Regions from separate parts of the Paenibacillus sp. RRE4 genome, predicted to be linked through region 1. Evidence: riboswitches for the same ligand, from Rfam matches in the RefSeq annotation. Region 1 holds a riboswitch; each other region holds the start of a gene.
What was found. A riboswitch is a leader RNA that binds a small molecule or an ion and turns the genes downstream of it on or off. The one in region 1 is predicted to bind thiamine pyrophosphate.
Positions count from the first base shown of each region.

Region 2: another riboswitch for thiamine pyrophosphate. It lies ahead of thiM (hydroxyethylthiazole kinase); the one in region 1 lies ahead of Q9R46_RS11685 (thiamine phosphate synthase).
Region 3: another riboswitch for thiamine pyrophosphate. It lies ahead of thiC (phosphomethylpyrimidine synthase ThiC); the one in region 1 lies ahead of Q9R46_RS11685 (thiamine phosphate synthase).

Region 1 is NZ_JAUZUT010000001.1:2,594,836-2,599,935, forward strand. It holds gene thiS (sulfur carrier protein ThiS) at 1-185, opposite strand, end outside; gene thiO (glycine oxidase ThiO) at 182-1,432, opposite strand; gene Q9R46_RS11685 (thiamine phosphate synthase) at 1,509-2,240, opposite strand; TPP riboswitch at 2,488-2,597, opposite strand; gene Q9R46_RS11690 (ABC-F family ATP-binding cassette domain-containing protein) at 2,637-4,190, opposite strand; gene Q9R46_RS11695 (hypothetical protein) at 4,245-5,100, opposite strand, start outside.
Region 2 is NZ_JAUZUT010000011.1:6,001-11,100, forward strand. It holds gene thiE (thiamine phosphate synthase) at 1-209, opposite strand, end outside; gene thiD (bifunctional hydroxymethylpyrimidine kinase/phosphomethylpyrimidine kinase) at 209-1,021, opposite strand; gene thiM (hydroxyethylthiazole kinase) at 1,021-1,830, opposite strand; TPP riboswitch at 2,096-2,198, opposite strand; gene Q9R46_RS25505 (radical SAM/SPASM domain-containing protein) at 2,426-3,307, shown strand; gene Q9R46_RS25510 (S-layer homology domain-containing protein) at 3,562-5,100, shown strand, end outside.
Region 3 is NZ_JAUZUT010000007.1:61,974-67,073, reverse strand. It holds gene Q9R46_RS23355 (IclR family transcriptional regulator) at 280-1,023, shown strand; TPP riboswitch at 1,188-1,301, shown strand; gene thiC (phosphomethylpyrimidine synthase ThiC) at 1,697-3,517, shown strand; gene Q9R46_RS23345 (hypothetical protein) at 4,237-4,686, opposite strand; gene Q9R46_RS23340 (aspartate/glutamate racemase family protein) at 4,790-5,100, opposite strand, start outside.

The DNA.
Region 1 (5,100 bases):
TGAACAATCTCAATCCGATCTCCTTCTCTTAGCGTGGTTGTTCCATGATGATCTTTGGTCAAAATATTGCGATTCAACTCAACTACCACGGTTTTCACTTGTAAGTTGAACGATTGCAGTAATTTGTCGACACGATTTAACCCATCGTCAACCTCCATCTTTTGGCCGTTCACAATGATGTTCACAGCATAACCTCCCTTCTGTTCATTCGATCCGGCGATAACGCCTCAATCCCAATCTCTTCAGCACTCTTGCCCTCCAGCATATCTGCGATCCAGCGACCTGTTATTGCACTAAGCAATATTCCATTACGAAAATGTCCATACGCTGTGTATAAGCCAGATATTTGCTCGTATTTCCCTATATACGGAAGCCCATCAGGGGTAGAAGGTCTTATACCTGCCCATGCACGCACAAAGTCCGCCTCTTTGATTCCCGGTACCCAATAACTTGCCGCTCCAAGTAATCGTTGCACACTATTCGCCGATACGCTGTGATCTTTTCTTCCTGGCAAACTGGTTGCGCCAATCCACACCTCTCCGTTGGCTTTCGGAACAATATAGACATCTTCTGCATATACAGTGCGATCGGGTCTACCACCAGCCTGATCTGTAGGGAACCGAACGGCCAACATTTCACCTTTCACCGGACTTGAAGGCAAAGTGCCCCCCACTTGATGCATGAGTTGCTCCCCTTGTAAACCAGCAGCTATGATGATATGTCTGCAACACACCTCTCCCCTAGCCGTTCTAATACCTTGAACACCATGCTTATCTACGATCAGCCGAACATCTTGAACTCCTTCCAAAATGCGCGCACCCATCATTTCAGCCGATCTCGCATAAGCTCTTGTCAATGAAACGGGCAACACTTCGCTCTCCAATGATCGGTAATAAGCGCCGTACGTATCCCGATTCAACCATAACGCTTCTCGTTGCACCGTGCTTCGATCCCACCAAAGTTGCTGCATTCCCGAAGTGGTATTTCGTCTATCCTTGTATTTACTTAGATCACCGTATGAACGAAACGGTGTGATAAATCCGTTGCGCCGTAAGCCAAGATCCATACCTGTTAAAGCGGATATTTGCTCTTTGTGCTTATGCAACAATTCCCTGCTTTCATGTGCGGCTTTTGCCATGAGTGGATGAGCAAAATCCTCACTGTCTGCTGCCAGCATGCCGGCAGCCGCACAGGAAGCTCCGCTAGCAATTTCCGACTGCTCAACAAGCAGTACTTCCCGACCTCTGGATGCCAGTTCAAAAGCAATCGCACAGCCTATGACTCCACCGCCTACAATGATTGTTTCTGCATGACAGGTTTCTTGTGTCTTGGATAAATCCGAATTTTCAGATAGAGCCAGCAGCTCAAACTTATTTTGATCATACGATGAACGTATCACTTCCTCGGGTTGACTCGGTTTGCTCTGCACCATTTTGTCATCTCCTTGTTTGAACAACATTCACATTTTCTCGGGTTGGCATCATTTACGGCTCTTGACCGGGAAACATTCACTTCACCGCGTCCACGGCCTGTTTAAGAAGCGCAGCAGCATAAGCAGGGTTTGCATGTTTTAACACACTTGAGATCACAGCTGCACCCCTGGCTCCCGCAGACCTGACAGCCTGAATGTTACCCGGATGAATCCCCCCTATTGCAATAACAGGCACCTTTACACTGGAGCACACTTCCGACAATGCATCTAATCCCCTCGCTACAGAATCAGGTTTACTTGCACTTGCGTACACATGCCCGAAAAAAAGGTAATCCGCGCCATACTCTTCGGCAATTCTCGCTTCATGCAACGAATGCACCGATATCCCCAACCTGAGCCGTGGATCACGCTTGTTCTCCGGCGTTACCATTACTTTTGCCCTTTCCAGCATAATTTGGCTCCAATGTACCCCTTGATAAAAACAACCTGACGAATATATGTTCGCACCGTTGATTACAATGCGGGAAGCCGGAACACCCGCTTCTGCCATCAATTTGGCCCAGTTAAAACATTCCTGTTGCGAAAGTTGCTTTTCCCGGATATGGATGTAATGCACATAAGGCCAAATATCTTTGGCTGCTTTCAACATGGCTGACTGTTCCGCTTTATTCGTAGATATCACATGTAACTCAAAAAAGTCTTGCTCTTGTCCACACGTTGGTACAGATTTATCTGTCCGCTGGTGCCACTGGTTTGTTGAAGTTTTACCTAATTCATGAGCTTCATAATCAAACATCAAGGTATGCAACCTCGTTTTCGCTCCTTTCATCTACAGGCTTGGAGGAGTTGTAATGACAAATATAAATCAAAAAAGCCACTCCCGTAGGGGAGCGGCTGCGTATAAACAATGGTTCAGTTTAAACACAAGCGTGTGACAAATACCTCTTAAGCAGTTTGATAGTCAAATCGATAACTGTTTATTCGATATTGAAACGCTTGGCATCACGATGTAAAAAGATCCTGTTCTTACGTTAAGAATCATTTACTATCGTTTTCGCTGAAACGCGCCACTTCCCTACGCTGGTATGATCCAGATCAGGTGCAAAGGGTCCGGAATCGTATTTTTCCATCTCAGCCGCATCGTGCGGCCCCCCTAGTGTTCATATGAAGTTGTAGCCTATATTACCACAACCGGTTTTTTTTGTCATCGTGCTTTTTCGGACCACTCTTCTACATTCCACGTTTTAGTGACCCAGCCTTCATAAAAATCCGGTTCGTGCGATACAAGTAAAACAGTTCCCTTATATTCTTTCAACGCACGCTGCAGTTCAGCTTTTGCCGTGACATCCAGATGGTTCGTCGGCTCATCAAACAAGACCCAGTTGCTTTCACGCATCAACAGTTTGCACAATCGGACTTTGGCTTGCTCCCCACCGCTAAGCATGTTAAGTGGACGCGTAATATGCTCATTTTTGAGCCCGCAACGTGCAAGATGTCCTCGTACCTCGTTCTGTGTTAGATGTGAAAACTCGTTCCATACATCATCGATCGGTGTAATATTTCCGGCTCGCACTTCCTGTTCAAAGTATGCCGTCTCCAAATAATCTCCAAGAAACGTTTTTCCGCTAATTGGCGCTATTTTACCCAGGATCGTTTTGAGCAGTGTCGATTTACCTACACCGTTACATCCCACAATCGCGATCTTTTCTCCACGTTCGATCGTCATGGTCATCTTAGGTAGTAATGGATACGTATAACCGATCTCAAAATCAATACCTTCAAAAACGGTTTTGCTACTTGCGCGGGCATCCTTGAACTTAAATGTTGGTTTTGCTGCTTCGTCTGGTCGATCGATTCGCTCGACCTTTCCAAGTTGTTTTTCCCGGCTTTTCGCCCGGCCAGAGGTCGAAGCTCGAGCTTTGTTGCGTTGAATGAAATCTTCCTGTTTTTTGATGTATTCCTGTTGCTTCTCGTAGGCATCGATATGCTGTGCTTTCTGCATATCTGCCATTTCAAGAAATTTCTCATAGTTGGCCGCATAACGCGTCAATTTTGCAAATTCCAGATGATAAATGACATTAACCACTTCATTCATAAACTCTGTATCATGGGAAATCAATAGAAAAGCATAGGGGTAGTCTTTCAAATATCTAGTTAGCCACTCAATATGCTCTACATCCAGATAGTTAGTCGGCTCATCCAACAAAAGGGCAGTGGGTTTCTCCAGCAACAATTTTGCAAGCAGGACTTTCGTACGTTGTCCACCACTGAGAGCCGCAACATCTCGATCAAGGCCAATTGCATTTAATCCCAAACCGTTTGCCATTTCTTCCACTTTCACATCAATCAGATAAAAATCGCCCTGTTCAAGCTGTTCCTGAATATCGCCCATTTCTTCAAGCAACTGCTCAAGTTTGTCTGGATCGGCATCAGCCATCTGATCCGTAATGGCCATCATTTGCTTCTCCAGTTCCAGGAGCGGCAAAAAAGCATCTTTAAGCACATCACGAATGGTCTTGCCTGGTGTTAACTTCGTATGTTGATCCAAATAGCCATATCGAACTTTGGGCGTCCATTCCACTTTACCGCTATCCTTAAGCAATTTTCCGGTGAGAATATTCATTAGGGTTGATTTTCCGGCACCATTAGCCCCAACCAGACCCACTCGTTCTCCAGCAAGCAGACGAAACGAAACATTTTTAAATAACGTACGGTCTCCAAAATTGTGACTGACGTTCTCTACTGACAATAAACTCATAAGATGAGACTGCTCCTATCTATATACATTACTTTTAGTTCACGTTCCAAAACCCTATTCTAGCACAGGTTCAGTCTTTTCTGAAAGTAATGACACATGGGCGGAGCAATCATATTCGAAATAACCTCCGGCGGCTGCCTGCCTTGCAGTTGTGAACACCTCTTCAGCACGAAACCCAGGGTTACAGGTGGCAGGATAATGATATTTTATGCCAGTTTCGGGGTCAATCCCGCCAACAACAGCCGTTTTTTTGACCAGCCGGCCTCCACCAATGGCATAATTGTTAATCTTCTGGTCCCCTACAGCGATCCCTTGTATAAAAGCCATAATACCCGTATCGTTGATTGAATTGTACCAATCTTCCTGTGAGACCAAAGGCATCGTGAATAGATAAGAGACACCATTTTTTCTGGCAAATTCATTATGTCGATTGATTACGCCTGCAAGCTCTTCCTGTATTCGGGTCACGATCCGGCTACGCCGAACCTGTTCAAAAGTTGTAGAGTCCTGAAGCAATGTAATCGTGGAATTAGAGGCCAGCTCCTGCTGAAATCCTTCGATCCATTTCCCTGCACCAGCATCATAAGCATACACATAACCGTCAAGTGTGAAATTAATACTATTTCCGTCTGAATCTGAATATGTATAAGGTTTTTTTGGACTCCACACATGTTTATAAGACTTTTCTATCTCCCCGGTCATCTCGGTTTCCTTGGCAAAAATGTAATAACCATCGTAATCCAGAACTACAATCGCTGGAATATAATCAAACATATGTTGGATCGCCGCTTGGTCATCCTGTATCCCCATGTTTAATGCCATCGTTTGGGTAAAGGTGGTTAACGCCAATTCCTTATCTGCTTTAACAAACTTGGCAGAATCATAACCTGCTTCAGCATGTTGTTTTTCA
Region 2 (5,100 bases), on a different contig from region 1:
CTGCACACCTCGCGAAGCCGCAACGCAAGCGTTATGCGGGCTTCGCCTGTCAGGGCACCAGTTCCCTTCTCGCGGAACTGGAACAGCGTGATGCCGCCAGTGATCGCCTGGCGGAGCACCTCCACCGGGTCACGCGTCGTATTGACGCTGCCCATCACCAAATACAACGGCAGCGCGCGGCACACCGCTTCCGTATCCCATCTGCGCATCAGCGTTCACCCCGCTGTCTGCGCCGGTACGCAAAGTGATTCGTCGGCCCGTGCCCGGTCCCGAACCCCAGCTCATCTTCAATGGCTGCCTGAATGAATGCTCGCGCGGTCGTAACGGCAGCCAGAATAGGTGAGCCCTTCGCGAGTTCCGCCGTAATGGCAGCAGAGAACGTACAACCGGTTCCGTGGGTATGACGTGTCATAACACGAAGGTTCTCCAAATAATGAAAGGAATGCCCGTCATACAGGACATCAACAACCACAGCGCTCCCCGTATCATGTCCTCCTTTGATCAAAGCATACGTTGAACCCATCTGCGCCAATTGCTTGGCGGCTTCCTCACGCTCGCTCAGGTTCCGAATCGGCTTCCCGATAAGCAGTTCGGCTTCCGGGATGTTAGGTGTGATAAGCAAGGCGTGGGGAAGCAGATCCTGAATGAGTGCTTGCACAGCCTCCTGCTGAAGCAGAGGCGCACCGCCTTTGGCAACCATCACGGGATCAATCACCAGATTAGACCAGCCGTACTGCTGGCATTTTGCCGCGACAAGACGAATAATCTCGGCACTATATAACATACCTGTTTTAATAGCACGCGGCTGAAAGTCGGCTCCCGTTGAATCAAGTTGCTGGGCAATGCCGTGATAATCAATCGGAAACACCCCTTGAACCCCTGTTGTGTTCTGCGCGGCAATTGCAGTAATGACCGTCATGCCGTATACACCAAGTTCCTGAAAGGTTTTGAGGTCCGCCTGAATTCCTGCACCGCCGCCGTTATCAGACCCGGCAATCGTTAACGCTTGAGCAATATTCATCACACACCCCCACGAATCTGACGGATTTGTGCTTGCTCGGAGAACAGCGAAGGTGTGATCTGCGCCAGTTGATTTAACAATTCAATCTGGAAGCTGCCTGGCCCCTGATGAGCCGTTCGTGCTGCGGCCTGTTCAGCGGCTATACCGTAGGTTGAGACAGCTTCTACCACACTGTTCAGCATATCGCGTCCCGGCTCGCCAATCGCAGCAAAAGCACCAATGACTGAGCTGAGAAGACAGCCTGCCCCGGTAACTTGGGTGAGCAATGGATGTCCGTTGCTTGTGAGAAAAGTATGAAATCCGTCTGTAATAATGTCGTACTGACCTGTAATGACAACAATACAGTCAAGCTGTTGCGCTGCCTGCTCGGCAATGCCAATCCGGTCTCCTTCGCCAACCCCGGCATCCACACCTTTGATATTCCATGGTACACCAATAACATGAGCGACTTCGGCGACATTGCCTCGTAATACCGTAAGCCGAAGCTCACGAACCAGCATCTGTACTGTATCGGTGCGATATGTCGTGGCTCCTGCACCAACAGGATCAAGGACAACAGGCACATGATGTGCATTGGCCGATTGTCCGGCTAGACGTATCGCTTGAACGACCTTCTCATCCAATGTGCCGATGTTCAGAACCACCGCGCCGGCCATGCGAGCGACGTCAGCGACTTCTTCATGGGCATAGGCCATAAACGGAGAGGCTCCGAGAGCAAGCAGGCCATTCGCCGTAAAAGGGGCAACCACAAGATTGGTAATATTATGAACCAAAGGATTGAGTGAACGTACACGTTCAAGATAAGACATCTTCATTTCCTCCTTGATTTAGAATGATCTTGATGGTGATGAGAGTGAACCACACTCAGATATAGACAAAAAAAGCAATTTGTATCTTGCTCCCAATAACTACCTTCTTCTCATGGGATTACAGAGATTTCATATTGAGAACATTTGAATCCCAGCCAAATCGCCAAAATACAAAAAAAGCCCCGCCCATTTCCGGAGAAATGAGCAGAGCTATACGTGTGAACTGAAGTTGATCCCCGTCCAGGATAGAGATCATCCACTGCCAATAAAAGCCGCTCCACTTCCCTCCGCTGGTATAATCCAGATCAGGTTCGAAGGGTCCGAATCGTCGTATTCGTCTCAGCCTTAAGGCTCCCCTAGTGAAAATGTACAAGATATGCAGTTATATCCTCAGCATATATCCATCTCGTCTTAATGTAAATAGGACGTCAACGAAGTCTTGAAAATGGGCGGGGAATATACCGGAACTTTGTATAGATCCGCTATTGTGATTTACCTTAGCTCGTTAACCCGATATAATGGGGATTGGCCCATATGGCCGTACTACGAATGAGGGCAGGACCGTTGTTCCTCCCGGCAGAATGGGGACCCTGAGTTGAAAACGTTCAAGAAAGTATATATTGAAATTACGAGCATCTGTAATCTGGCATGCAGCTTTTGTCCACAAACGAAGCGAGCCAAAGGATTTATCGACCCTGAAGTCTTTAATAATATATTGGATCAGATCAAACCACACACAAAACATATTTACCTGCACGTCAAAGGGGAACCGCTGCTTCATCCCAAAATTGACCTGTTGCTGGATATGGCTCATGCCAAGGGATTTAAAGTGAACATTACGACCAACGGTACGCTACTACCGAAGACACAGCATAAATTATTGGGCAAACCTGCACTGAGACAGATGAATTTCTCGTTGCACAGCTTTGACGGCCATGAAGGTTCTACGGATCGCGACGGATACTTGCATAACATCTTGTCTTTTGTTCGTGAAGCGGTGAAACATAACGTCATTGTCTCGTTCCGACTATGGAATCTGACGCAGGATAACTTCACCAATGCTCAGATGAATCGCAATCGGGAGACGCTTGAGGTGCTGGAAAAGGAATTCAATCTGGACTTCCGTATTGAAGAAAAGGTTGTTGCAGGTAGTGGCGTGAAAATTGCACCTAACGTATACCTGAATCAGGACCATGAATTCCAATGGCCAAGTCTGGATGCACCTGAAGATGATGGAAAAGGTTTTTGTCATGCATTACGCAGTCAGGCAGCAGTGCTGGTTGATGGAACCGTGGTTCCATGCTGTTTGGATGGAGAAGGTGTCATCAACCTTGGAAACATTCATGAAAAGTCTTTTTCCGATATTGTGGATGGAGAGCGTGCGAACAATCTGGTATACGGTTTTTCCAAACGGGAAGCTGTAGAAGAACTTTGCCGCAAATGCGGATACCGCCAGCGTTTTGGAGCAGGAGCCTAAAATCATACGACAGATAACTAATGTGTTATTCGGTAATATTCCGGATAGCACATTTTTTTATTTCCATGTTAAGAGGAATAAGTAGTTACAATGTGATTCATGATTTCAACTAATATGTAAAATGGTAGTCTATTAATCTTGTTTTTATAAATATACATGGTATTATTATCCTACTGAACATAAAAGGAGGAGTAGTTCTAAAGTAATGTTTTTCTGCGCTAAATACCCTAAGTTTAAGAGGAGTGTGTCGAGTTTTGAATTCAAAATGGAAAAAGTTTAATCGAAAGTTGTCAGCAGTGCTCTCTACATCATTGATTGCCTCTATGTTTTCTATGCAATTGCTAGCCTCGGCGGAAGTGATCCCGTCATCTGTAACGTCATTTAAGGATGTTGAACAATCGTATGCCAAAACAGAAATTACGAAGTTAATTGAAAAAGGCATTTTATCCGGATTTGCGGATGGAACATTTAAACCCTCAGATTCAGTAACACGTGCTCAATTGGCAAAGATTATGGTGGGTGCGCTTCAATTAAAGCCTGACTCTACTGTAGCTAGTTCCTTTAAAGATGTGGAGCAATCCAAATGGTACGCTGGTTATGTATCTGCACTCGTTCAATCTGGTATTGCCCAAGGAACCTCGAAGGATACGTTTTCTCCAGATAAAAAAGTTACGAGAGAGGAACTGGCTGTATTCTTCGTAAGAGCATTCGGCTGGGAAACAAAGAACGCACCAACTCAAACAACGAAGCCACAGCTCGCTGATTTGGATAAAGTATCAGACTGGGCGAAGGATTCTGTGTCACTCGCATATCAATCCGGATTTATTAAAGGCATTGTTCAGAAAGACGGAACAACAACGTTTAATCCAACGGGTGTAGCGGATCGACAAGCATTGGCAAGACTTGCTTATGAGTTTGTCATGAATAAGTCTACATATGATAATATTATGATTCCTGCGAAGACAGACGAAGATAAAAACAACTCTAACCCCACAAAACCAGAAACAACGAAGCCTTCTGAAAACAGCAATAAAGGTAACAGTAGCAACAATAGCTCTACCGGAGATAATGGAAACAATAACAACACAGGTGGAAATAATGGTGGAGGTCAACAAACTTCCAGCAAAAACCTTACTTCTCCAGGCACATACACTTTGGGTAACGTAACTGGTAATGTCACGATTGGTTCTCAAGGTGTAATTCTGAAAGACACCAAGATCAATGGTAACCTTCAAGTTCTTGAATCTGTAGCTAATGGTGATGTTACACTTGATCACGTTACGGTTACAGGAACAACTAGCATTAAAGGTGGAGGACCTAACAGTATCCATGCACTGAACTCTGTTCTTGCGACTGTAATTGTGGATAAGGCAGATGGAAGTGTTCGTTTGGTTCTGGAAGGTGCGAGTGATGTACAACAGATTGAGATCAAGTCTGGAGCCATCGTAAAGAATGATTCCACAGGCGATGTTGGTCCAATTGAATTGACAGACTCTATTCCACATAATGCTGCGGTAGTGTTGAACGGAACGTTTGACTCTATTATGGTTCATGCAGAGCAGATTTCAGTAGAGTTTGGAGACAACTCCAACATCGGAAATCTCGAGGTGTTCCAACAAGCACTGAATACGGTTTTCAAAATCAATCAAGGCGCAACCGTAAATCGCGCGATACTGGATGCTATTGTGCAATTCTCTGGAGCGGGTTCGTTAACTTCTGCACAAGTCAATGTAGAGGGAAGTGACTTTAGCGGGCTGCAACAGCAGCCAAGAATTGAAGCAGATCCTACAGTG
Region 3 (5,100 bases), on a different contig from region 1:
AATCGTTCCTATCTTTATCGTATGTCCCGATATAGTCAAAGTCAATTGATTGGAGGCATTTGTTACGCAATTGTTATATAGTTCTTAAGATATAGAGGTAACAATTCCATAGTGTGTAAATTACAGGAGATTACGATGTGCCTAGTGGATATCCTTGTTCATTTTTTTGTTTTTGGATCATCTTCAAAACGGTTCTTTCTGGTTTACAGATGAGACCGTTTCTCATATAATTTATGTAACCAAGTTTCATGTGATGAAACATGAGGAGGGCATCATGCCATGGAAGACCGCAAGTTAACCGTCCGGGCTGTAGAACGGGCGCTGGATATATTATTATGTTTTACCACGCGCAGTGATCTTGGACTCACCGAAATTGCCAGCCAGATCGGTTTGCACAAAAGTACGGTGCATCGGTTGATGGCTACACTGGAGGATCGGGGGTTCGTGATACGTGATGCAGCAACCGAAAAGTATCGACTGGGCATTCGGATCTGGGAGCTGTCGGCGCATATGTCACGTAGTGACGATCCTGCAATTTTGCTTTTACCTGCAATGGAGAGACTTCGTGATCGCTTGGGCGAGACGGTAAGTCTTTACCTTCGTGACGGCGGTGAACGGATTCGGATTCAGGCTGTGCAGAGTGATCAGGCTATTCGGCGGGTTGCGCCTGTAGGGGTCAGACTGCCGCTTTCCGTAGGCGCTTCAAGCAAAGTGTTAATGGCATTTGCCGCTGACGAGGATCGGGAGGAACTGATGAACGGCCCGGAATGGCCTGTATTTATCGATCCGGCCGTCTATCTGGCACAGATGGAAGACATTCGGGTGAGTGGCTACGCAACCAGTTATGAGGAACGCGAGCCGGGAGCTGCCGCTGTGTCCGTGCCCATTATGGATCGCAGAGGCAACATTGCAGCGGCGCTTTCCGTGTCCGGACCTGTTAGCAGGCTCTCGCAAGAGACATTACACGAGTACGCACCTGTGTTGAAAGAGGCAGCTGTGCAAATGGGACTTATGTTGCCTTAGGGGTGGGCTCTTTGCATGAAGTTTTGCTAGAAGGGAATTTCCCCTCTGGAATATTAAGGTTGAATTTCAGCCCAGATTACGCTACTCTGTAATGGACGACCCAGCGGGGTCGGTTGAAAATGTTATTTTGCAAGTTGAACAGCGGCTTGATTGTCGCAATACGTTTACGTTACTGGGGGAGTCCGAATTGTCCGGACTGAGACGGGATCGCATGAGATTCCGGACCCTTTGCACCTGATCTGGATCATACCAGCGTAGGGAAGTAATCGGCCACATGACCACAAACACCACAGGCGTTAACCCGGGACCCATGCTGTATTGCAGCGGATGGCCCTGGTTGCGTGTATGGTGATGGACATCAGTCGGTTCCTTCGGAACCGGCTTTTTTTATTTACAGCGGCAAGCAGAGATTCATGTGTTGTGTTTCACCATGGCAGTGACGGCACAACAATTGCGGCATATATGCCGCGACTTCTAAGAGAAGTGATCTCGCGTATCGTGCTCATGCTGATTGTACATAAAAGTTGTCTTTTGGATTATTCTGGCTGCTTATGCAGGGTTAATCCTGCTGTGCTTCTGTGCTCTGCTTTTTCCAGACAGGTGTGGTAAGTCAAAGCTGTCACATTGGTGGACGATATGGGCAAAAGAAGATCACAGAGGAGGAACAGGAGACATGAGTACACATAAGCAAACGGGGCAACAGACGGGAATAGAGGAAACAGGGCGCGATGGTCATCCGGTGGAAAAGAAAACCGGAGCGGCTGGAGGGGTACAACCCTTCCCGGGCAGCCGCAAAGTCTACATTCAGGGCTCACGACCGGACATTGCTGTGCCGGAGCGTGAAATTGCCCTTCATGACACGAATACTCCCCAAGGGGTGGAGCATAATGAGCCGCTGCGTGTCTACGATACGAGCGGCCCGATGACCGATCCCGAATTCCAGATGGACATTCGGAAGGGGCTACCTGCGCTCCGGAATCACTGGATCATGGAGCGCGGTGACGTTGAAGAATATGAAGGTCGGGCGGTGAAACCTGAAGATAATGGCTTGAAGCCAGGCGGACGGAGGGCCGGGGCAGAGGAGTACCCGGGTTTCCGCGGGCAACCGCTACGAGCTCAGGCCGGGCGGTGCGTCACGCAGATGCATTATGCGCGGCAGGGTTTGATTACGCCGGAGATGGAGTACGCCGCTATTCGTGAAGGCGTAGAGCCCGAATTCGTACGGCAGGAGCTGGCGAGCGGCCGTGCGATTCTTCCATCCAACATCAATCACCCGGAGAGTGAGCCGATGCTGATCGGGCGTTATTTTCATGTGAAAATCAACGCCAACATAGGCAATTCCGCTGTATCTTCCTCCATCGAGGAGGAGGTGGAGAAGATGACCTGGGCTGTTCGCTGGGGATCGGATACGGTAATGGATCTCTCCACAGGCAGAGACATTCATACCACACGGGAATGGATCATCCGTAACTCTCCAGTGCCGATCGGTACGGTGCCGCTCTATCAGGCGCTGGAGAAGGTGAATGGCGAGGCGGAAGCACTCACTTGGGAGTTATACCGAGATACGCTGATTGAACAGGCGGAGCAGGGCGTGGATTATTTTACAATTCATGCGGGTGTGTTGCTGCGATATATTCCGATGACCGCGAAACGGATGACGGGGATTGTGTCACGGGGCGGGTCGATTATGGCGGCGTGGTGTCTGGCACATCATCAGGAGAACTTTTTGTACACCCATTTTGAAGAAATCTGCGAGATTATGAAAAGGTACGATGTTGCTTTCTCCCTCGGGGACGGACTACGTCCAGGTAGCATCTACGACGCCAACGATGAAGCACAGATGGCGGAGCTCGCCACACTTGGGGAATTAACGCAGATTGCATGGAAGCATGATGTGCAGGTCATGATTGAAGGGCCGGGGCATGTGCCGATGCATAAGATCAAAGAGAATGTGGATTTGCAGATGGAGATCTGCCAGGAAGCGCCGTTTTATACGCTCGGACCACTGACCACAGACATCGCACCGGGATATGATCATATTACGTCCGCGATTGGGGCAGCGATGATTGGCTGGTTTGGTACGTCTATGCTCTGCTATGTTACCCCGAAGGAGCATTTGGGGCTTCCGAACAAGGATGATGTGCGTGAAGGGGTTATCGCTTATAAAATAGCCGCTCATGCCGCAGATCTAGCCAAAGGCCACCCACGCGCCCAGCGCCGGGATGATGCATTGTCGAAGGCACGCTTCGAGTTCCGCTGGAGAGATCAGTTTAACCTGTCGCTTGACCCGGAACGAGCGCTATCCTACCACGATGAGACGTTGCCCGCAGAAGGGGCGAAGGAGGCCCATTTCTGCTCGATGTGCGGGCCGAAGTTCTGCAGTATGCGCATTACGCAGGACATTCGTGCCTTTGCCGCTGAACGCGGCCTGAACGACGATGAAGCAGTCACGGCAGGAATGCAGGCAAAAGCGGAGGAGTATCGGGCACGGTAATGCTAGGACGTGTCTTCAAAACACTGAAGTGCATCTTTTACCGACTATCGACTTTTCGCCCCTTGTTGCTTCCGTTTCCCTTGACGTGCCCGGTAGCTTGTGTGAAACTTTCTGGATTGGAACGGATGTTGGTAAAATGGAGTTCCTTCAGCGTTTTAAGACACGTTCTAATCAAGTCTGTTCCAGATACGATACAAGATACCGGCGATTACAAACAATAAGCCATCGGACAGTCTTAGATTACCTGCATGCAGGATAGCTGAACATCCCATACCTATTATGAACAAGATAAGAATATATAGAAATCTCATGTGCTGATCACCTCATATTCTATATTAAGGGGTCAGACGGTTCCAGCTTCTGCACAGAGATGATCTAAAATCTAACGATCTCCACAAACCTTATTTTGGTGATTTTGCCTCGAAAAAAATTCTAACGATCCCCAGCGACGCTATTTCGCTGAAATTAGCCGAAAAAGGGGTGATTCGCTGCTGGAAACCTGAAATAAGGTTTCTCAGGATCGTTAGAATTTCAATGGGGCTGAAATGAAGCAAATAGCGTTCTCTCAGATCGTTAGAGATAAGAAGGGACGATCTAATTCTACCGCGATCATCTTTCGATTGTATAAATCCTCTACGATTGTATGAATCCTCTATCACTATCATCATAGGCTCTGGCTCTGACCATATCAGTAACCATTGACATGAATCGCATCATACTTACTCATAATATCCTTTTGCATACACGGCTGCTGTCGAGAAGCAGAGATGCTTCATTTCGTCCTGCTGATTTTCAGGCGGCATCTCCAGAAACCACGGCTCCTGCATATCCTCTCGGGTCATGGGCACAGGACGCCATAGAATCAAGCCGATCTGATCGAACTGATAACTGCAACCAAGCTCAGGATCTTCGCGGTCATATGGCGCAATAACGTCCAACTGCGGTATCAAAATGTCAGCCTCGGTGCCAAGCAGATCAAGTTCTCCCAGCATGCATTTAAAATCGTCACTTTCATAAAATTCAATAAAATGTGCTTTGCCTTGGGCATCATACTCCACTTTTGGATCAAGGGTGAAAGCTTCCGTTTGTTCCACTTCACTCTGTGTCATGCCTAACCGGATATCTCCGATGGATTGACCTGGTTCTACAGCGAGATGTTTCATGGTCATGGTTATATTCCCCTCCAAAATAAAGTCTGCATAGCTGTGGTTTACCACCCTTGTAAGGAAGCAGGACAGTGCGTACTGGAAGCTGCACACAGCGCGAAAATACTTATACTTTCTTCGTAATACCGATATCCTGCTCTAGACTCGCGCCTAACCCTGATAATGGCGTATGAATGGTTATGCCCGTATCAGCAGATGCCTGCTCAGCCGCAGGAGCCATGGAGAGCTGAGCGGCAACAAGACAGGTATCCTCGCATTCAAGAGCAAGTTGTTGCAACGCACCTTTTAATGCTGCGACGTATCCTTCCTGGTCGCCTCGCATAATCATGTCGAATAGACCGGGGAGCAACATTGACTCTAACTCAGGCTTGTTCTTTCCTGCCGAATGTCGATCCATATAGTCACGATATCGAGCCA